2 regions of the Bradyrhizobium sp. CCBAU 11430 genome follow, and region 2 is predicted to be linked to the other one. Evidence: predicted binding sites of a transcription regulator. Region 2 holds the regulator's gene; the other holds the start of a gene.
What was found. The regulator HrcA, encoded in region 2, represses chaperone genes, less so after heat shock. The targets are predictions, from matches to a motif close to GTTAGCACTCNCNNNNNGNGAGTGCTAAC.
Positions count from the first base shown of each region.

Region 1: the regulator HrcA is predicted to act here: its motif matches at 2,692-2,720, upstream of XI04_RS32745 (co-chaperone GroES).

Region 1 covers NZ_LBJV01000071.1:307,253-316,076, forward strand. The annotation lists gene XI04_RS32730 (L,D-transpeptidase) at 1-666, opposite strand, end outside; gene XI04_RS32735 (protein phosphatase CheZ) at 982-1,767, shown strand; gene XI04_RS32740 (hypothetical protein) at 1,975-2,496, opposite strand; gene XI04_RS32745 (co-chaperone GroES) at 2,814-3,110, shown strand; gene groL (chaperonin GroEL) at 3,258-4,889, shown strand; gene XI04_RS32755 (hypothetical protein) at 5,089-6,297, shown strand; gene XI04_RS32760 (META domain-containing protein) at 6,484-6,882, opposite strand; gene XI04_RS32765 (L-lactate permease) at 7,042-8,706, opposite strand.
Region 2 covers NZ_LBJV01000069.1:158,230-167,053, forward strand. The annotation lists gene hemW (radical SAM family heme chaperone HemW) at 1-1,082, opposite strand, end outside; gene rdgB (RdgB/HAM1 family non-canonical purine NTP pyrophosphatase) at 1,069-1,704, opposite strand; gene rph (ribonuclease PH) at 1,716-2,429, opposite strand; gene hrcA (heat-inducible transcriptional repressor HrcA) at 2,611-3,699, shown strand; gene grpE (nucleotide exchange factor GrpE) at 3,796-4,413, shown strand; gene pncA (bifunctional nicotinamidase/pyrazinamidase) at 4,530-5,255, opposite strand; gene XI04_RS29165 (hypothetical protein) at 5,561-6,502, opposite strand; gene dnaK (molecular chaperone DnaK) at 6,896-8,797, shown strand.

The DNA of each region.
Region 1 (8,824 bases), on a different contig from region 2:
CAGATACATCGCGCGGGCGCCGAGCGGGTTCTCCGGACCGCCTTCCATGTGCCGGGGCAAATCGGGACGGCGCGCGATCATTTCGGCCGGCGGCGTCCAGTCCGGCCATTCGCGCTTGGCTGTGATCGCCTTCACGCCGGACCAGGTGAAGCCGGGACGCCCGACGCCAATGCCGTAGCGCATCGCCCTGCCGTTGCCCTCGACGAGATAGAGGAATTTGTTCGGGGTATCGACCACGATGGTGCCGGGACTTTCCTTGCCGCTATAGTCAACAGATTGCTTCTCGAACCTTGGATCAAACTGACGCTGCCGCGGGTCGGCCGTCTCCTGCTGAACCGCGCCTTGCTGATATCCACCCTGCATCTGCGGCTCGCCCATCGGCGGCAGGCGGCGCTGGTCGTAATAGCCGGGCTGCTGTTGATAGACCGGCTGCTGCGGCGCGTAGGCCGGACCGCGGCCGGGACCGTCGCCGAACAGGAACTCGATGAAGCCGCCGCCCATGTTCGCATTGGAGGCGACGCGCACCGGCGCCGGCGGCACCTGCGGCTGGTAGAGCACCGCGGGCGGATCGTTCGGCACCGAATTGTCGAAGGCGCTGGCACTGTTTGCGCCGGCAATGAAGGTGCAAGCGCTGCCGAGCAGCGCGACAGACATTTTCTTGAACATCGACGTACTCTGTACTGTTTCGTCTAGATCACATGCGCCGTGGAGAGCTGATGGCTGGTCCGCGCCCCCGACGTGGTCAATAAAAAGCAAAAGCCGTTTTGTTTGGTAAACAGAAGCGGCGTTTGGATTCACCACGTCGTCAGCAGCGGGGCAATTTGGCGATCAGCGTTTATTTTCGATGAACGCCGCGCGCCCATGGTTAATCGCTTCTTTGCGCGCCGTCGCGCGCAGCCGCACAACAGTTCCTGCCGTGAACTTCGTGTTAAATCGCTTCTGCCTACAAAGACGCGTGAGTGAGGTGGGGGGAGTATCCAGATGGCTGTTCACCGCAAACGTTTTCGCGTCGAGGATATCGCTGGTGGCGAGATGCCGATTTTGGACGTAACTGAAGAGGCAATCCCGATGCATAGCGAGATCATGGCCGAGCTACGTGCGATCCGTGCACAGATGGCGAAAGGCACCGCGCCCTTGCCCTTGTCCGGCAGCGCAGCCATGGCGGCGATCGACGCCTCCACCGCCCACGAGCTCTCCGAGGCTCGGACCATGCTCGAGACCTATCGGGCCCAGATCGAGCAGTGCGAAAAGCTGAAGGTCGAGCTCGACCTCATCCATGATGCCATCGACCGCACCAAGCGCGAAATCGCGACACTGCACGGCAAGAGCTTTGACGGCGGCGAAATGGCCAAGGTCAATGGCGAGCTCGGCGCGGTGGTCGGCGGCACCGAGCAGGCGACCCAGCAGATCCTCGAGGCCGCGGAGTCGATCGACCAGGCCGCCAGCGCAATGTCCAAGGTGGACTCGATCGACCAGCAGAAGCGGCTCGCCGACGACATCCAGGAACGCGTCATCTCGATCTTCGAGGCCTGCAACTTCCAGGACCTGACCGGCCAGCGCATCAGCAAGGTGATGGGCACGATGAAGTTCATCGAGCAGCACATCAATGCGATGATGGAGATCTGGGGCGGCGTCGACGCGATCAAGTCCCACGTCGTGCCGCAGGTCGACAATCGCAGCGAGGACGACAAGCTTCTCAACGGCCCCAAGCTCGCCGGCGACGTCGGCCACGCCTCGCAGGACGACATCGACGCGCTGTTCGACTGAGCGGACGCGGCATAGCGAAAAACAAAACGCCGGCGAGAGCCGGCGTTTTTGTTTTTGGCCCAGCCCGTCATTCCGGGGCGGCTCGACAGAGCCGGACCCGGAATCCGGAGATTTAAGGCAGGAAGCTCACCACATCGAGATTCTCAGGTGCGCGAGTGCGCACCATAGTTCGCGCTTCGCGCGCCCCGGCATGACGGAAGACGAACATCACGCCCGCGGCGCGCAGCGGACGTAGACCATGTTGCCGTAGCGGGTGGCGGCGTCCTTGTCGATGAAGCGGGTGATCAGGACGCGGCCGTCGAAGGAGATGATTTCGCGGTCCTGCTCGCCGGGGGTCGGACCCGCCGGTCCGATGTAGTTCTTGCCGCTCGGCGAGCCCTTAAGCCGCAGCTCCTGGGGCGTTGCCTGGTCGGCCAGATGCATGATCACGCCGCCGGAGGAGCCGGCGGTGATCACGTAGGGATTTTTGCACTGGGCCCGGGCGGCGGCCTCGGTGCGGGCGCGGTCGGCCGGGTTCTGGAACGAGGCGAGGCCCCAGCGGCCGACGATCTCGTCGCCGCGAATGGTCGCAGGCATTTCGGGCGCGACGCCCGGCTCGGCTTCGGGCGGCGGCGAGGACGACGAGAAGGACGGCAGGCTCATGCCGCCGCCGCAGGCGCCCAGCAGCAGCGCCAGACAAGAGGCGGCGGCCAGATTGGCAACCGTGCGCGCGTGAGCTGAACTGATCATGGCATTCCCCCGAACAAGACCATGGCCGCACCCCTCCTGCAGCCAAGCGCAAAACCGCTGCCGGAGCAATGACGTCCTTTAATACGTCGGCGCCCCGAACAAGTTTCCAGTGCCACCATCCTATATCCGCCTCACCAATCGCTTAACCACCTTTGCTTGACAGGATCGCGGCCAAGCCATATTTCCGGGCCCACTATTAGCACTCGGAAAGCCCGATTGCTAAGCACGCCGTTCGATCCTCGGGATAGGGGGATGGACGGAAGCGCCGCCCCACCCACTTCCATTACTTCCGAAGCGAGCCTCCAAAGGGAAACGTCATGGCTAAATCCAAATTTCGTCCGCTGCATGACCGTGTCGTGGTCAAACGTATCGACGCCGAGGAAAAGACCAAGGGCGGCATCATCATTCCGGACAGCGCCAAGGAAAAGCCCTCCCAGGGCGAGGTCGTCGCCGTCGGCCCCGGCGGCCGTGACGAGACCGGCAAGCTGACCCCGATCGACCTCAAGGTCGGCGACCGCGTGCTGTTCGGCAAATGGTCGGGCACCGAGGTCAAGATCGACAACGAAGAGCTCCTGATCATGAAGGAGTCGGACATCATGGGCGTACTGGCCTAAGGCCATCCGCCTGAACAGCCGCTGAATGTCATGCCCGGATCCAGGCGGTCCGGGCATCCATCATTCCGCCGGGTTCGGTCCACGAATCCCGGAATTGATGCGACGGGCGTGCGGCAGACACATCACCAAACACGAGGGATTGCTAAAATGGCTGCCAAAGACGTCAAGTTTTCCGGAGACGCGCGCGATCGCATGCTGCGCGGCGTCGACGTTCTCGCCAACGCCGTCAAGGTGACGCTCGGCCCGAAGGGCCGCAACGTCGTCATCGAGAAGAGCTTCGGCGCCCCCCGCATCACCAAGGACGGCGTCACCGTCGCCAAGGAGATCGAGCTCGAGGACAAGTTCGAGAACATGGGCGCCCAGATGGTGCGTGAGGTCGCCTCCAAGACCAACGACCTCGCCGGCGACGGCACCACCACCGCCACCGTGTTGGCCCAGGCCATCGTGCGCGAAGGCGCCAAGGCGGTTGCCGCCGGCATGAACCCCATGGACCTCAAGCGCGGCATCGACATCGCGGTCGCTTCCGTCATCAAGGACATCGAGAAGCGGGCCAAGCCCGTCGCCGCCTCCTCCGAGGTCGCCCAGGTCGGCACCATCTCGGCCAACGGCGATGCCGCCATCGGCAAGATGATCGCCCAGGCGATGCAGAAGGTCGGCAACGAAGGCGTCATCACCGTCGAAGAGAACAAGTCGCTCGACACCGAAGTCGACATCGTCGAGGGCATGAAGTTCGACCGCGGCTATCTCAGCCCCTACTTCGTCACCAACCCCGAGAAGATGACCGCCGAGCTCGAGGATGCCTACATCCTCCTGCACGAGAAGAAGCTTTCGGGCCTGCAGGCCATGCTTCCGGTGCTGGAAGCCGTGGTGCAGTCGGGCAAGCCGCTCGTCATCATCGCCGAAGACGTCGAGGGCGAGGCGCTGGCCACCCTGGTCGTCAACCGCCTCCGCGGCGGCCTCAAGGTCGCCGCCGTCAAGGCGCCGGGCTTCGGCGATCGCCGCAAGGCCATGCTCGAGGACCTCGCCATCCTCACCGGTGGCCAGCTCATTTCCGAAGACCTCGGCATGAAGCTCGAGAACGTCACGGTGAAGATGCTGGGCCGCGCCGGCAAGGTCGTGATCGACAAGGAGAACACCACGATCGTCAAGGGCGCCGGCAAGAAGCCGGACATCGAGGCCCGTGTCGGCCAGATCAAGGCGCAGATCGAGGAGACCACCTCGGACTACGACCGTGAGAAGCTCCAGGAGCGTCTCGCCAAGCTGGCCGGCGGCGTCGCGGTGATCCGCGTCGGCGGTGCTACCGAGATCGAGGTCAAGGAGAAGAAGGACCGCGTCGAGGACGCCCTCAACGCCACCCGCGCCGCGGTGCAGGAAGGCATCGTCCCCGGCGGCGGCGTCACGCTGCTGCGCGCCAAGAAGGCGGTCGGCCGTCTCACCAACGCCAATGCCGACGTCCAGGCCGGCATCAACATCGTGCTGAAGGCGCTCGAGGCTCCGATCCGCCAGATCTCGGAAAACGCCGGCGTGGAAGGCTCGATCGTGGTCGGCAAGATCCTGGAGAACAAGTCCGAGACCTTCGGCTTCGACGCCCAGACCGAGGACTATGTCGACATGATCGAGAAGGGCATCATCGATCCCGCCAAGGTGGTGCGCACCGCGCTCCAGGACGCCTCCTCCGTGGCCGGCCTGCTGGTCACCACCGAGGCCATGGTCGCCGAAACGCCGAAGAAGGAAGCCTCGCCCGCGATGCCCGGCGGCGGCGGCATGGGCGGCTTCTAAGCCTCCGTTCCGTTACAATGTTGCGAAGGCCGCCTCCGGGCGGCCTTCTTTTTTGCCGACCCTGCCCCTCCGCTTTCCGATTCAACCGACGGCCAAAACCCACTACGGTGACGCGCCGATTCGAATTGTTTGGGCATGATCCTCTCGGAAAACCGCTTCACACTTTCCGGATCATGCCCGTTGCGCGAGGATTTCATCGATGCGTGCGCTTCTGGTTTGTTCGACAGCCCTTTTGGCTCTGCTTGCAGCTTCTCCGCATTCCGCATCCGCCCAGATGAAGCTGTCGCCGAAGGCCACGACGCCCGGTGGCCCCGAGACACGCTATTTCACCTCGATCGACGGGCTGATGGACGGCAATGCCGACGTGATCCTGAAGGAGACGCGCCAGGGCAAGACGGTGACGGCGGCCGTGCTCGACGTCTGCTATCCCGTCGCAAAGAATTCCGACCGCAAGGACCGCTTCGTCGTCAATCTCCAGGTCGCGGGCCAGACCCTGACCGGCACCGCGCAGAGCATCAGCGAGAAGGCGCCCGTCAGCGTCAAGCTGCTGCGCAAGCAGAGCGGCGACACCTTCGAATTCCGCGGCCAGATCAGCATTGGCCAGGTCGTGACCGAGGTGACCTCGCCCGACAATTCCGATCTCAGCGAGAAGGAATTTCAGGACAACCAGACCTCCGACGACGGCATCACGCCGCAGCCGAAGGATTTCACCGACGTCTCGCCGGAGGCGATCGCGGTCAAGGTCAAGCTCGACGCTGCAACCGACTTCCTGAAGAGCCTGAAGGGCCAGGCGGTCGAGGTGACGCTGGCGAGCCTCACGGTCGGCTGCGATGCGCTGCGCGCAGGCGAGCAGACCATCAACATGTCGGTCGATCCCGAGCGCGCCGGCGCGCTGCTGGCGAAATTCAAGGCGACGCCGGGCGTCACCGCCGCGGGCTGGACCGCGGGCATGACCGAGATGGACCGCACCATCCGCTTCGCCGCAGCCGACTGGCGCGAGGGCGACAAGATCAGCAAGGACAAGCTCGCGGCCGCCGTCTCGAACGTTTTGAGCCGGACGCTCGCGGCAAAGCCGGTCTCGCAAAGCTTCAACCCCGTCACGGGCAAGCTCAAGCTGGTCTTCAAGCGGCCGAACCCGGATTTCCCCGCGCTCGATCTCACCGACACGATCGAGGTCGCAGGGCTCGTCTCGCCCGACAAGCCGGGCGCGACCGACAAGCTCATGCTGTGGATCGGCAGCCCCGCGACGACGACCGCCGACGAGAGCAGCGGCGCCAAGCTCAATCTCTCCGACGACACGTCGGTCGACGAGGAAGGCGAGCAGCCCGACGACAACGGTTCGGTCGAGGCGCTTGCCAAGGAGCTCAAGGGCCAGCGCTGGGATGCCGACAAGTCGGTGTGGAAGTAGGCGCGCTGAACTATCGTGCCCCGGACGACACAAGCGCGTTTACGCGCGTCTTCGACGCGCTATGGCGCGAAGCGCTACGAGCCGGGGCCCAGAGGCCACACACGAATTTGCCGATAGAAAATCTGGGTCCCGGCTCTGCGGCGCATCGCTTGCGCGACGCGCCTTGTCCGGGACACGAGAGCGGAGCTAATTCCCCGTCGTCCTGAAGCGCAGCGGCTTGGGGCCGATCAGCGTCAGCACGTCGCCCTGACGCTTCCAGGTCTCGACGCTGCTCAGTGCTGCGACCAGATCGTCGTCGGCCTGCGCCCTTGCCGGCGGGCAGGAGCGATCCTGGATCTGACCGGGGACGAAGATCACGGTGTTGCCGGCGACCGAGAACTGGCCCTTGCCGCCCTTGCACCAGAGCTCGAGCACGACCTCGCCATGGTCGCCGATTTCGATGTTCGGAATTCGCTTCGAGCCTGCTTGCGGCAGCGCTTCCAGCGTCATCTCGGTGCCGAACGGGAAACCGTCCTCGGCACGCGCGACAATGGACATCGCTAGCATTGCAACCGCAGCACACACCAATCGCCTGAGCGAAACCATGAGACCTCTCGTCCGACCTGATTTGCCGCACCTTCTATAAGACGGCGGCGCCAATGAGAAGGTTCGCTCAACCTGGAGCGCGATGAGATTTGATTGGGCGCAAAAATCCCCGCGGGGCGGAACCTCGCGGGGATTTGCGTTCGAGCCGGAGTTGGCCTGCTACTTCAGGACCATTGCCGTGAACGGCCAGACATAGGCCTGCAACGTCACGAGCACGCCGACGAGACAGGCCAGCACGATCGAGTGCCAGAACACGAAGCGCAGGATCGTGCCCTCGTGCCCGTACCAGTTGGTGGCAGTGGAGGCGACCACGATCGACTGCGCGTCGATCATCTTGCCCATCACGCCGCCGGACGAGTTCGCCGCGGCCATCAGGACCGGCGACAGGCCGAGCTGCTCGGAGGTGATCTTCTGCAGATTGCCGAACAGCACGTTGGAGGCGGTGTCAGATCCCGTCAGCGCCACGCCCAACCAGCCGAGCAGCGTTCCGAAGAAGGGATAGAGCACGCCGGTTGCGGCGAAGGCGAGGCCGAGCGTCGCGTCGACGCCGGAGAGCCGCGTCAAGGTGCCGATCGCCAGCATCGCCGAGATCGTAATCAGCGAGATCGCACAGAGCCGGATGGTACGACCGTACTCGGTCACGAGCTTGCCGGGACCGACGCCCATCAGGACACCGGAGATGATCGCCGCGATCAGCATGCCCGTGCCGGTGAAGGACAGGTAGGTGAAGCCGAACACGGCGCTCTCTTTCGTCGGCCCTGGCGCGACCGGCGGCATCTTGTTGATCATCTGGTGCAGCTCGGGCACGGGATAGTTCCAGACGAAGATCGAATTCGCCCAGGCCTTGAACGCCCCGTTACCCCAGATCAGCATCACGATGCAGACGATGATCCACGGCAGCAGCGCGCCGAACAGTTCGCTCTGCGTCAGCGGCGTCTTGTCGAGCGGTTTGGCCGCCGCCATGGTGGCTGCCGATTCATCGCGGCCGCGCAGCGCCGGCGACAGCCAGAGCTGCCTGGGCTGCCAGACTTTGAGGAACAGGATCAGCGCGCCCATCGAGATCAGCGACGCGCCGATGTCGACGATCCAGGGGTTGATGAAGTTCGAGATCACGAATTGCGGAATCGCGAACGACACGCCGGTGACCAGGATTGCCGGCCAGACATCCTTCATGCCCTTCCAGCCCGCGAACGCCCACACCACCCAGAACGGCACGATCAGCGAGAAGACCGGCAATTGCCGGCCGACCATCGCGCCGAGGATGTAGGGATCGAGCCCGGTGACCGAGGCAAGGCCCTGGATCGGCGTGCCCAGCGCGCCATAGGCGACCGGCGCGGTGTTGGCGATCAGCGACAGGCCGGACGCCGCGAGCGGCGAGAAGCCGAGGCCGATCAGCACGGCGCCGGTGATGGCGACCGGCGTGCCGAAGCCCGAGGCGCCCTCGAAGAACGCGCCGAAAGAGAAGGCGATCAGCAGCAATTGCAGCCGCCGGTCCTCGGTGACGCCGCCGATGGCGCGCTTGAGCAATTCGAAGCGTCCCGTGCTCACCGTCACCTGGTAGAGGAAGATGACATTGAGCACGATCCAGCCGATCGGGAAAAAGCCGGTCACGATGCCCAGCACCGAGGCACGGATCGACATGTTCGCCGGCATGGTGAAGACGAAGATCGTGATCAAATTGGCCACGATCACGGCGATGACCGCCGCGATATGCGCCTGGACGCGGCCGCTCGCGATCAGGACCAGCAGCGTGACGACGGGCACCGCCGCCGCAATCGTCGACAGCACCGGACTGTGCAGCGGATCATAGACTTGATTCCACATGGTCTTCCTCCCCCACGCATGTTTGCGGCAGACGGCCCGCGTGGAGAGCCGATCCTGCTTGACGCTGGAAGCGATAACCCCCGAGCTGGACGCGAATTCCTCGCGAATGCGGCGGTTC
Region 2 (8,824 bases):
GCATCCACCGTGATCGCGCCTTCCTCGCGCAGCAGCGCGATGCGCTTGGGATCGAGCGGGCGGCCGGAGAGGGCTTTGTAGCGCTCGGGGTCGATGCCTTCGGCGAGGCGCAGTCCCATCAGCAAAAATTCGTCGGCGCGCTCTTCGCTGTTGAGCAGATCGTCGGTGACGACACCATGGCCATTGGTCTCGACCCGCATCAGCCAGGCCTCGGGACGCTTCTCGGTGGCGGTGGCGTGCCTGACGCCGTCGATGTCGAGCCGGCCATGCGCGCCGGGGCCGATGCCGGCATATTCCTCGCCGCGCCAATAGACCAGATTGTGCCGGCACTCGGCGCCGCGCCGTGCGTGATTGGAGATCTCGTAGGCGGGCAGCCCGAGCTTGTCGCAGGTCTCCTGCGTGACGTCGTAAAGCGCGCGCGCCACCGCTTCGTCCGGCGTCTTCAATTTGCCGGCCTGGTGCAGGCCGAAGAACGGCGTGCCTTCCTCGATCGTCAATTGATAGAGCGACAGATGCTCGGCCGCTTCGTCGATGGCGAGACGCAGCTCATCGGCCCACATCGCCGGCGTCTGGTCGGGACGGGCGTAGATCAGATCGAACGAATAGCGATCGAACGAGCGGCGCGCTATGGCGACGGCATCGAGCGCCTCGCGCGCGCTGTGCAGGCGGCCCAGCGCTTTCAGCGAGGCATCGTCGAGCGCCTGCACGCCGAGCGAGACGCGGTTGACGCCGGCGGTGCGATAGCCGGCAAAGCGCGTGGCTTCGACGCTGGTCGGATTCGCCTCCAGCGTCACCTCGACATCGCCGGCGACGGTCCAGTGCTTGCCGATCGCATCGAGCACCGCGCCGACCGTTAAGGGCTGCATCAACGACGGTGTGCCGCCGCCGAGAAAGATCGAGGTGACCTCACGGCCGGGCGAGCGCTCGGCGGTGGCTGCGATCTCGCGCGCGAAGGCGGAGGCGAAGCGCGCCTCGTCGATCGCAGCGTGGCGGACATGGCTGTTGAAGTCGCAATACGGGCATTTCGACAGGCAGAACGGCCAGTGCACGTAGACGCCGAAGGCTTCCTTAGCGCGGCTCAAGGCAGATCTCCGCCAGTTTCACGAAGGCGCGGGCGCGATGCGATAGGCCAAGGCCGAGCGGCGGCAGGCCGTGCTTCTCGATGCTGTCCATCTCGCCGAAGGTGCGGCTGTGGCCGTCCGGCAGGAACATCGGGTCGTAGCCGAAGCCGGCGGTGCCGCGCGGCGGCCAGACCAGCGTGCCGTCGACGCGCGCCTCGACCTCTTCGAGATGATCGTCGGGCCAGGCGACGCAGAGCGCGGAGACGAAATGCGCTTTGCGCTTGTCCGGCGTGGTGGCGCCGCGCTCCTGCAACAGGCGCTCGATCTGCGCCATCGCCGCGGCGAAATCCTTGGAAGGTCCAGCCCAGCGCGCGGAGAAAATGCCCGGCGCGCCGTCGAGTGCGTCGACCACGATGCCGGAATCGTCGGCAAAGGCGGGAAGCTTGGTCGCCCGCGCTGCCGCGATCGCCTTGATCGCGGCATTGCTGCGGAAATCGTTGCCGGTCTCGTCGGGCTCGCCGAGGCCGAGCTCTCCGGCCGACACCGCCTCGATGCCGTACGGCGCGAGCAGCTCCTTCATCTCGGCGAGCTTGCCGGGATTATGGGTGGCGATGACCAGCTTTCCGGTGATTCGGCGGTGCATGGGCTTATTGACTACGCGACAGCCAGTTTCTGCAAGTCCACGAGACGCGCGATGCCCTTTTGCGCCAGGGCGATCAGCTTCAGGAACTCGTCCTGCGTGAACGGCTCGCGTTCCGCGGTGCCCTGCACCTCGATGATGCGGCCGTCGCCGGTCATGACGAAATTGGCGTCGGTCTGGGCTTCCGAATCCTCGGCATAGTCGAGATCGAGCACGGGCGTGCCGTTGTAGATGCCGCAGGAGATCGCAGCGACGTTGTCGCGCATCACATTGGCCTTGATCATGTTGCGCGCCTTCATCCAGTTGATGCAATCGGCGAGCGCGACCCAGGCGCCGGTGATCGAGGCCGTGCGCGTGCCGCCGTCGGCCTGGAGCACGTCGCAATCGACCGTGATCTGGCGCTCACCGAGCGCTTCGAGATCGACGATGGTGCGAAGCGAGCGGCCGATCAGGCGCTGGATCTCGACGGTGCGGCCACTTTGCTTGCCGGCGGAGGCCTCGCGGCGGGTGCGTTCGGAGGTCGCGCGCGGCAGCATGCCATATTCGGCGGTGACCCAGCCGCGGCCCTGGCCCTTCAGCCACGGCGGCAGGCGATCTTCCAGCGTGGCGGTGACCAACACATGGGTGTCGCCGAATTTCACCAGGCAGGAGCCTTCCGCATATTTGACCACGCCGCGCTCCAGCGTCACGGGGCGCAATTCGTCGGGCGCACGGCGGCTTGGCCGCATGGGAAATCCTCCAAAACTCGCAGGTTAGGGCTATTCGCGGTGCTTGTAGGTGGGGTGAGGGTATGCGGCAAGGGGAAAGGACAAGGCTTTTTCACCCCCGGTTCTCCACCCTGCAAACGCGACGCTTGTCAGAACCCTCCTGGATGGACAAATTATGAGCATCTGAGAGGAGTTACCGTCTGTGGCCCATCACGATCCGATCCATCTGATCGCGCCGCGCGCAGGCCTCGCCCAGCTCAACGAGCGTTCTCGCGACATCTTTCGTCAAATTGTCGAAAGTTACCTCGCGACCGGTGAGCCCGTGGGCTCGCGCAATATCTCGCGCCTCATCGCCATGCCGCTGTCGCCGGCCTCGGTCCGCAACGTCATGGCCGATCTGGAACAGCTCGGCCTGATCTACGCCCCGCACACCTCCGCCGGTCGGCTGCCGACGGAACTCGGCCTGCGGTTCTTCGTCGATGCCCTGATGCAGGTCGGCGACCTCAACGAGGCCGAGCGGCAGTCGATCCAGAGCCAGCTTGCCACCGTCGGCCAGGCGCAATCGGTCGAGGCGGCGCTGGACCAGGCGCTGACGCGGCTGTCGGGCCTGACCCGCGCCGCCGCGGTGGTGCTGACGCCGAAATCCAATGCGCGGCTGAAACACATCGAATTCGTCCGTCTGGAACCGGAAAAGGCGCTGGTGATCCTGGTCGGCGAGGACGGCCAGGTCGAAAACCGCGTGCTGTCGCTGCCCCCCGGAGTTCCCTCCTCGGCGATCACCGAGGCCGGCAATTTCCTCAATGCGCGCATCCGCGGCCGCACCCTGGCCGAGGCGCGGCTCGAGCTCGAGACGGCACTTGGAGAGGCCCGCGCCGAGCTCGATCAGCTCGCACAGAAGGTGATTTCCGCCGGCATCGCCAGCTGGTCCGGCGGCGAGAACGAGGATCGCCAGCTCATCGTCCGCGGCCACGCCAATCTGCTCGAAGACCTGCATGCGCTGGAGGATCTGGAACGGGTGCGCCTGCTGTTCGACGATCTCGAGACCAAGCGCGGCGTGATCGACCTGCTGGGGCGTGCCGAGACCGCTGAGGGCGTGCGTATCTTCATCGGTTCCGAGAACAAACTGTTTTCCTTGTCCGGCTCCTCTACGATCATCTCGCCCTATCGGGATGCCGCCGGCCATATTGTCGGTGTTTTGGGCGTGATCGGGCCAACCCGGCTGAATTATGCCCGCGTGATCCCGACCGTGGACTACGCGGCCCGCATCGTCAGCCGTCTTTTGGGAGGCTGATCGGCGTTTCCGCCGATCACGGGCGCTTGATTTTCGGCGCTCTAGGCACGATATCCGGGCCAACAATCCCTGGAAACGAGTTCGAGATTAGAGCCGATGACCGAGCAAGACCGGCAACCCGAAGACACGACTGCCGCGACCGGCGAGCCCGTGGTGTCAAAACCCTACATCATGCCCGACGATCCCGAGCCCGGCTCGGTCGAGCAGTTGCAGAAGGAAGCCGCCGAGGCGCGTGACCGCATGCTGCGGACGCTGGCCGAGATGGAGAATCTGCGCAAGCGTACCACCAAGGAGGTCGCCGACGCCCGCCTCTACGGCATCACCGGCTTTGCCCGCGACGTGCTCGACATCGCCGATAATCTTCAGCGCGCGCTCGATGCCGTTCCGGCCGAGGCCCGCGCCACGGCCGATCCCGGCCTGATCTCGCTGATCGAAGGCGTCGAGCTTACCGAGCGCTCGCTGCTCAACGCGCTGGAAAAGCACGGCGTGAAGAAGCTCGATCCGCAGGGCCAGAAGTTCGACCCGAACTTCCACCAGGCGATGTACGAAGTGCCCGATGCGTCGGTGCCGTCGGGCACCGTGGTGCAGATCATGCAGGCCGGCTACACCATCGGCGAGCGCGTGCTGCGCCCGGCCTTGGTCGGTGTCGCCAAGGGCGGCGCGAAGCCCGCGGCCGCGGCGAACAACAACGAGTCGAGCGGCGCGGCGAACTGATTTTTTTGCGTCATTCCGGGGCGGCTCGAAGAGCCAAACCCGGAATCTCGGGATTCTGAGGTGCGCAATGGCGCACCATAGTTCGATGCTTCGCATCGCCCCGGAATGACAGTCATCTAGCCCTGCGCGCTCGCGATATCCGCAGACTGAATCCGCTTCACGCCGGCCTTGGCCATATCGGCCCAGGCTTTTGCCAGCGAGCCCTGCGTGTCGATGCCGCGGCAGGCGTCTTCCACCACATAGACCTCGAAGCCAGCCTTGCGCGCGTCGAGCGCGGTCCAGGCGACGCAGAAATCCGTCGCGAGCCCTGCGACGAAGACGCGCTTGATCTTGCGTCCCCTCAGATAGCCGGCAAGTCCTGTCGAGGTCTTGCCGTCGGCTTCGAGGAAGGCCGAATAGCTGTCGACGTCCTTGTGAAAGCCCTTGCGGATGATGAGCTCGGCGTGCGGGATCGCAAGGTCCTTCGACAGCGAAGCGCCATCGGTGCCCTGCACGCAATGGTCGGGCCACAGCACCTGCTTGCCATAGGGAAGGTCGACGGTCTCGAACGGCTTCTTGCCGGAATGCACCGACGCAAACGAGATGTGGCCCGGCGTGTGCCAGTCCTGCGTCATCACCACATTCGCAAATGCTCTCGAGATCTTGTTGATGACGGGCACCACCTGCTCGCCCTCTTTCACCGCGAGGCTGCCGCCGGGCAGGAAGCAGTTCTGCACGTCGATCACGAGCAGCGCGGAGGCATCGTCCGGCTTGATCGATGCCGCTGCAAGGAGTGCGGTTGGAGCCAGCGTTGCAAGCGCCGTCGTCCCAAGCATTGCCAAGACTTGTCGCCGATCCAGCATCGTTCGCCTCCCCTTCGGATGAACTCAACGGAGACGAAGCCTAGTTCCGTTCGTGTACGAACAGAAGCCCGAAAATGCGGCCGGGTTTGATGAGGGGTTGGGCGTGCAGCCTCAACACCGCTGTCGTCCCGGACAAGCGCAGCGCAGATCCGGGACCCATACCCCCAGGGAGAAGTTTGGCGAAGACTCTTCGGGGGTACTGCGACCGACCGCAATCGCGAGATCACGCGGTATGGGTCCCGGCCCCCCGCGCGCAATTGCGCGCTAGGCCGGGACGACACCGAGTGTGTTGGAGCGCCTCTGGCCTACCCCTTCGGCTGGATGCCGTCGCGCACGGCGCGGAAGCGAGTGAAGGCGGCCAGCCACTGGTCGCGCGGGGCGCTGGCGATGATGCGCAGCGAGGCGCCTCCGCTCGAGAAGCGGATCCACTGCACCACGGTCACCGGGACCTTGTCCTTGCCGCTGATGCCGTCGATCCGGGTCTCGAAGCCTTGCTGGCCGTTGATGCGGATCGGCTCGGACATGGTGACGCGCGATTCGCGCACGCCGGGAATCTGCAGCGCCGCCTCCTGGGCGAAGCGGGCGCGGTCGTCGGCCTGCTGCGGCGTGGCGCCGATCAGGCCGAGGATCATGAACGGCTTCGACTCGTAACCGGTGCTCTCGTCGCCGTCCGCCAGGATGATGCTCGAGCCCGGCGCCAGAGTGCGGATGTCCTTGAATTCGGCGAGATCGGTGATCCTGAACGGCATCAGCGCGATCTGCTCCTCGGCCGAGACCTGCTTGCGGGTAGTGGCGGTCGCAAACATCTGCCGCACCGCCTCATCCGTGTAGATCTTGGTCGCATTCTCCGGGACCTGCACCGCGACGTAGCCGGAGAAGCCGGCGCCCGGCACGATCATCGAATAGCGCTTCACCGGGGTGTCGCCGGCCTTGCCGCTTTCGGTGGTGAAATAAGCGAGGCCCGCGGGCGTCTCGATCTTGTCCTGCTTGACGCCGCCAGCGCCGGCCGGATTGGAATTGAAGGCGCTCACGACCTCGCCATAGGCTGCCGGCGGCAGCTCGGTGATCAACACCTTGACGCTGCCATCCTCGCTCTCGAATCCCGGAAACGTTTTTGCCGTGCTGAGACCGACCAGCGGCACCATGCCGAGGCGCAAGCCGGGTGGAAACACGGCGTCGGCGGCGAAGGCCGGAAACGCGGAGGCGATCAGAAGGGCGAGCGCGGCGAGGGGGCGGATCAGCTTCATGGGCACTCTGATTGGTTCACATTGAGGCCGTTCGATGGTCGGCCACCGGGCCGCATTGTCGCGCGAAGCAGCTGTGGCGGCTGCCCGGCCGGTCCGCCTTTTACCGGGTTTGGGCTTGCGGCAACAGGGTGGGCGGGCTTGCGGTAGCGGGGGCTTGCTGAAGCCTGAACCTGTTAATAATTCCTCACCCGCAAGGGCGGTGAAGCCCGGATATCATCGTCCAAAACCCAATGTTTTCACGGCAGAAACGTAGCTTCGGTCCTTGCGGGCCCCTCCCCCCCTCCTATATGAGCCTCAATCATCGCAATATCGCGGATGTTTGATCTTAGGGGGTTTCGGTCGGGTGCCTTCTGGGCCCAGCCAACCTGCCGCAAAAACAAGGATATCAGGACCATGGGAAAGGTCATTGGGATCGACCTCGGCACCACGAATTCGTGCGTCGCCGTGATGGATGGCAAGAACGCCAAAGTCATCGAGAATTCCGAAGGCATGCGCACGACGCCTTCGATCGTCGCCGTGACGGACGACGGTGAGCGCCTCGTCGGCCAGCCGGCCAAGCGCCAGGCCGTCACCAATCCCGAGCGCACCTTCTTCGCAGTGAAGCGCCTCATCGGCCGCCGCTACGACGACCCGATGGTCGAGAAGGACAAGAAGCTCGTCCCCTACAAGATCGTGAAGGCTTCCAACGGCGACGCCTGGGTCGAGGCCGACGGCCAGACCTACTCGCCCTCGCAGGTCTCGGCGTTCATCTTGCAGAAGATGAAGGAGACCGCGGAAGCCCATCTCGGCCAGAAGGTCGATCAGGCCGTCATCACCGTTCCCGCCTACTTCAACGACGCCCAGCGCCAGGCGACCAAGGACGCCGGCAAGATCGCGGGCCTCGAAGTGCTGCGCATCATCAACGAGCCGACCGCGGCCGCGCTCGCCTATGGCCTCGACAAGACCAAGACCGGCACGATCGCGGTGTACGATCTCGGCGGCGGCACGTTCGATATCTCGATCCTCGAGATCGGCGACGGCGTGTTCGAGGTGAAGTCGACCAACGGCGACACCTTCCTCGGCGGCGAAGACTTCGACATGCGCCTGGTCGGCTATCTCGCCGACGAATTCCAGAAGGAGCAGGGCATCAACCTGCGCAACGACAAGCTCGCGTTGCAGCGCCTGAAGGAAGCCGCTGAAAAGGCCAAGATCGAGCTGTCCTCGACGACGCAGACCGAGATCAACCTGCCCTTCATCACCGCGGACCAGACCGGTCCGAAGCATCTGACGATGAAGCTCACCCGCGCCAAGTTCGAGGCGCTGGTCGACGACCTCGTCCAGAAGACCGTCGAGCCTTGCCGAAAGGCGCTGAAGGACGCCGGCGTCACCGCCGGTGAGATCGGCGAAGTGGTTCTGGTCGGCGGCATGTCGCGCATGCCGAAGGTCCAGGAAGTGGTGAAGCAGCTGTTCGGCAAGGAGCCGCACAAGGGCGTCAACCCGGACGAAGTCGTGGCGATCGGCGCTGCGATCCAGGCCGGCGTGCTCCAGGGCGACGTCAAGGACGTGCTGCTGCTCGACGTCACCCCGCTGTCGCTGGGCATCGAGACGCTGGGCGGCGTGTTCACCCGCATCATCGACCGCAACACCACGATCCCGACCAAGAAGAGCCAGGTATTCTCGACCGCCGAGGACAGCCAGAACGCGGTCACCATCCGCGTCTTCCAGGGCGAGCGTGAAATGGCGGCCGACAACAAGATGCTCGGCCAGTTCGACCTGATGGGCATTCCGCCGGCTCCGCGCGGCATGCCGCAGATCGAGGTGACCTTCGACATCGACGCCAACGGTATCGTCAACGTCTCGGCCAAGGACAAGGCCACCGGCAAGGAGCAGCAGATCCGCATCCAGGCCTCCGGCGGCCTGTCGGAAGCCGACATCGAGAAGATGGTCAAGGACGCCGAGGCCAATGCCGAGGCGGACAAGAAGCGCCGCGAGGCCGTGACCGCCAAGAACGAGGCGGATGGTCTGGTGCATTCGACCGAGAAGGCTTTGGCCGAGCACGGTTCGAAGGTCGGCGAGACCGAGCGCCGCGCCATCGAGGATGCCGTCGGCGACCTCAAGGAAGCGCTGAAGGGCGACGATGCCGAGGCGATCAAGGCCAAGACCCAGACGCTGGCCCAGGCTTCGATGAAGCTCGGCGAGGCCATGTACAAGCAGCAGGCCGAGGCCGACGCCAAGAAGGACGCGGCCAAGGACGACGTCGTCGACGCGGAATTCACCGAAGTCGACGACGACAAGAACAACAAGAAGTCCGCCTGAACCCCAAGAGGGTCATGATGCGGACGG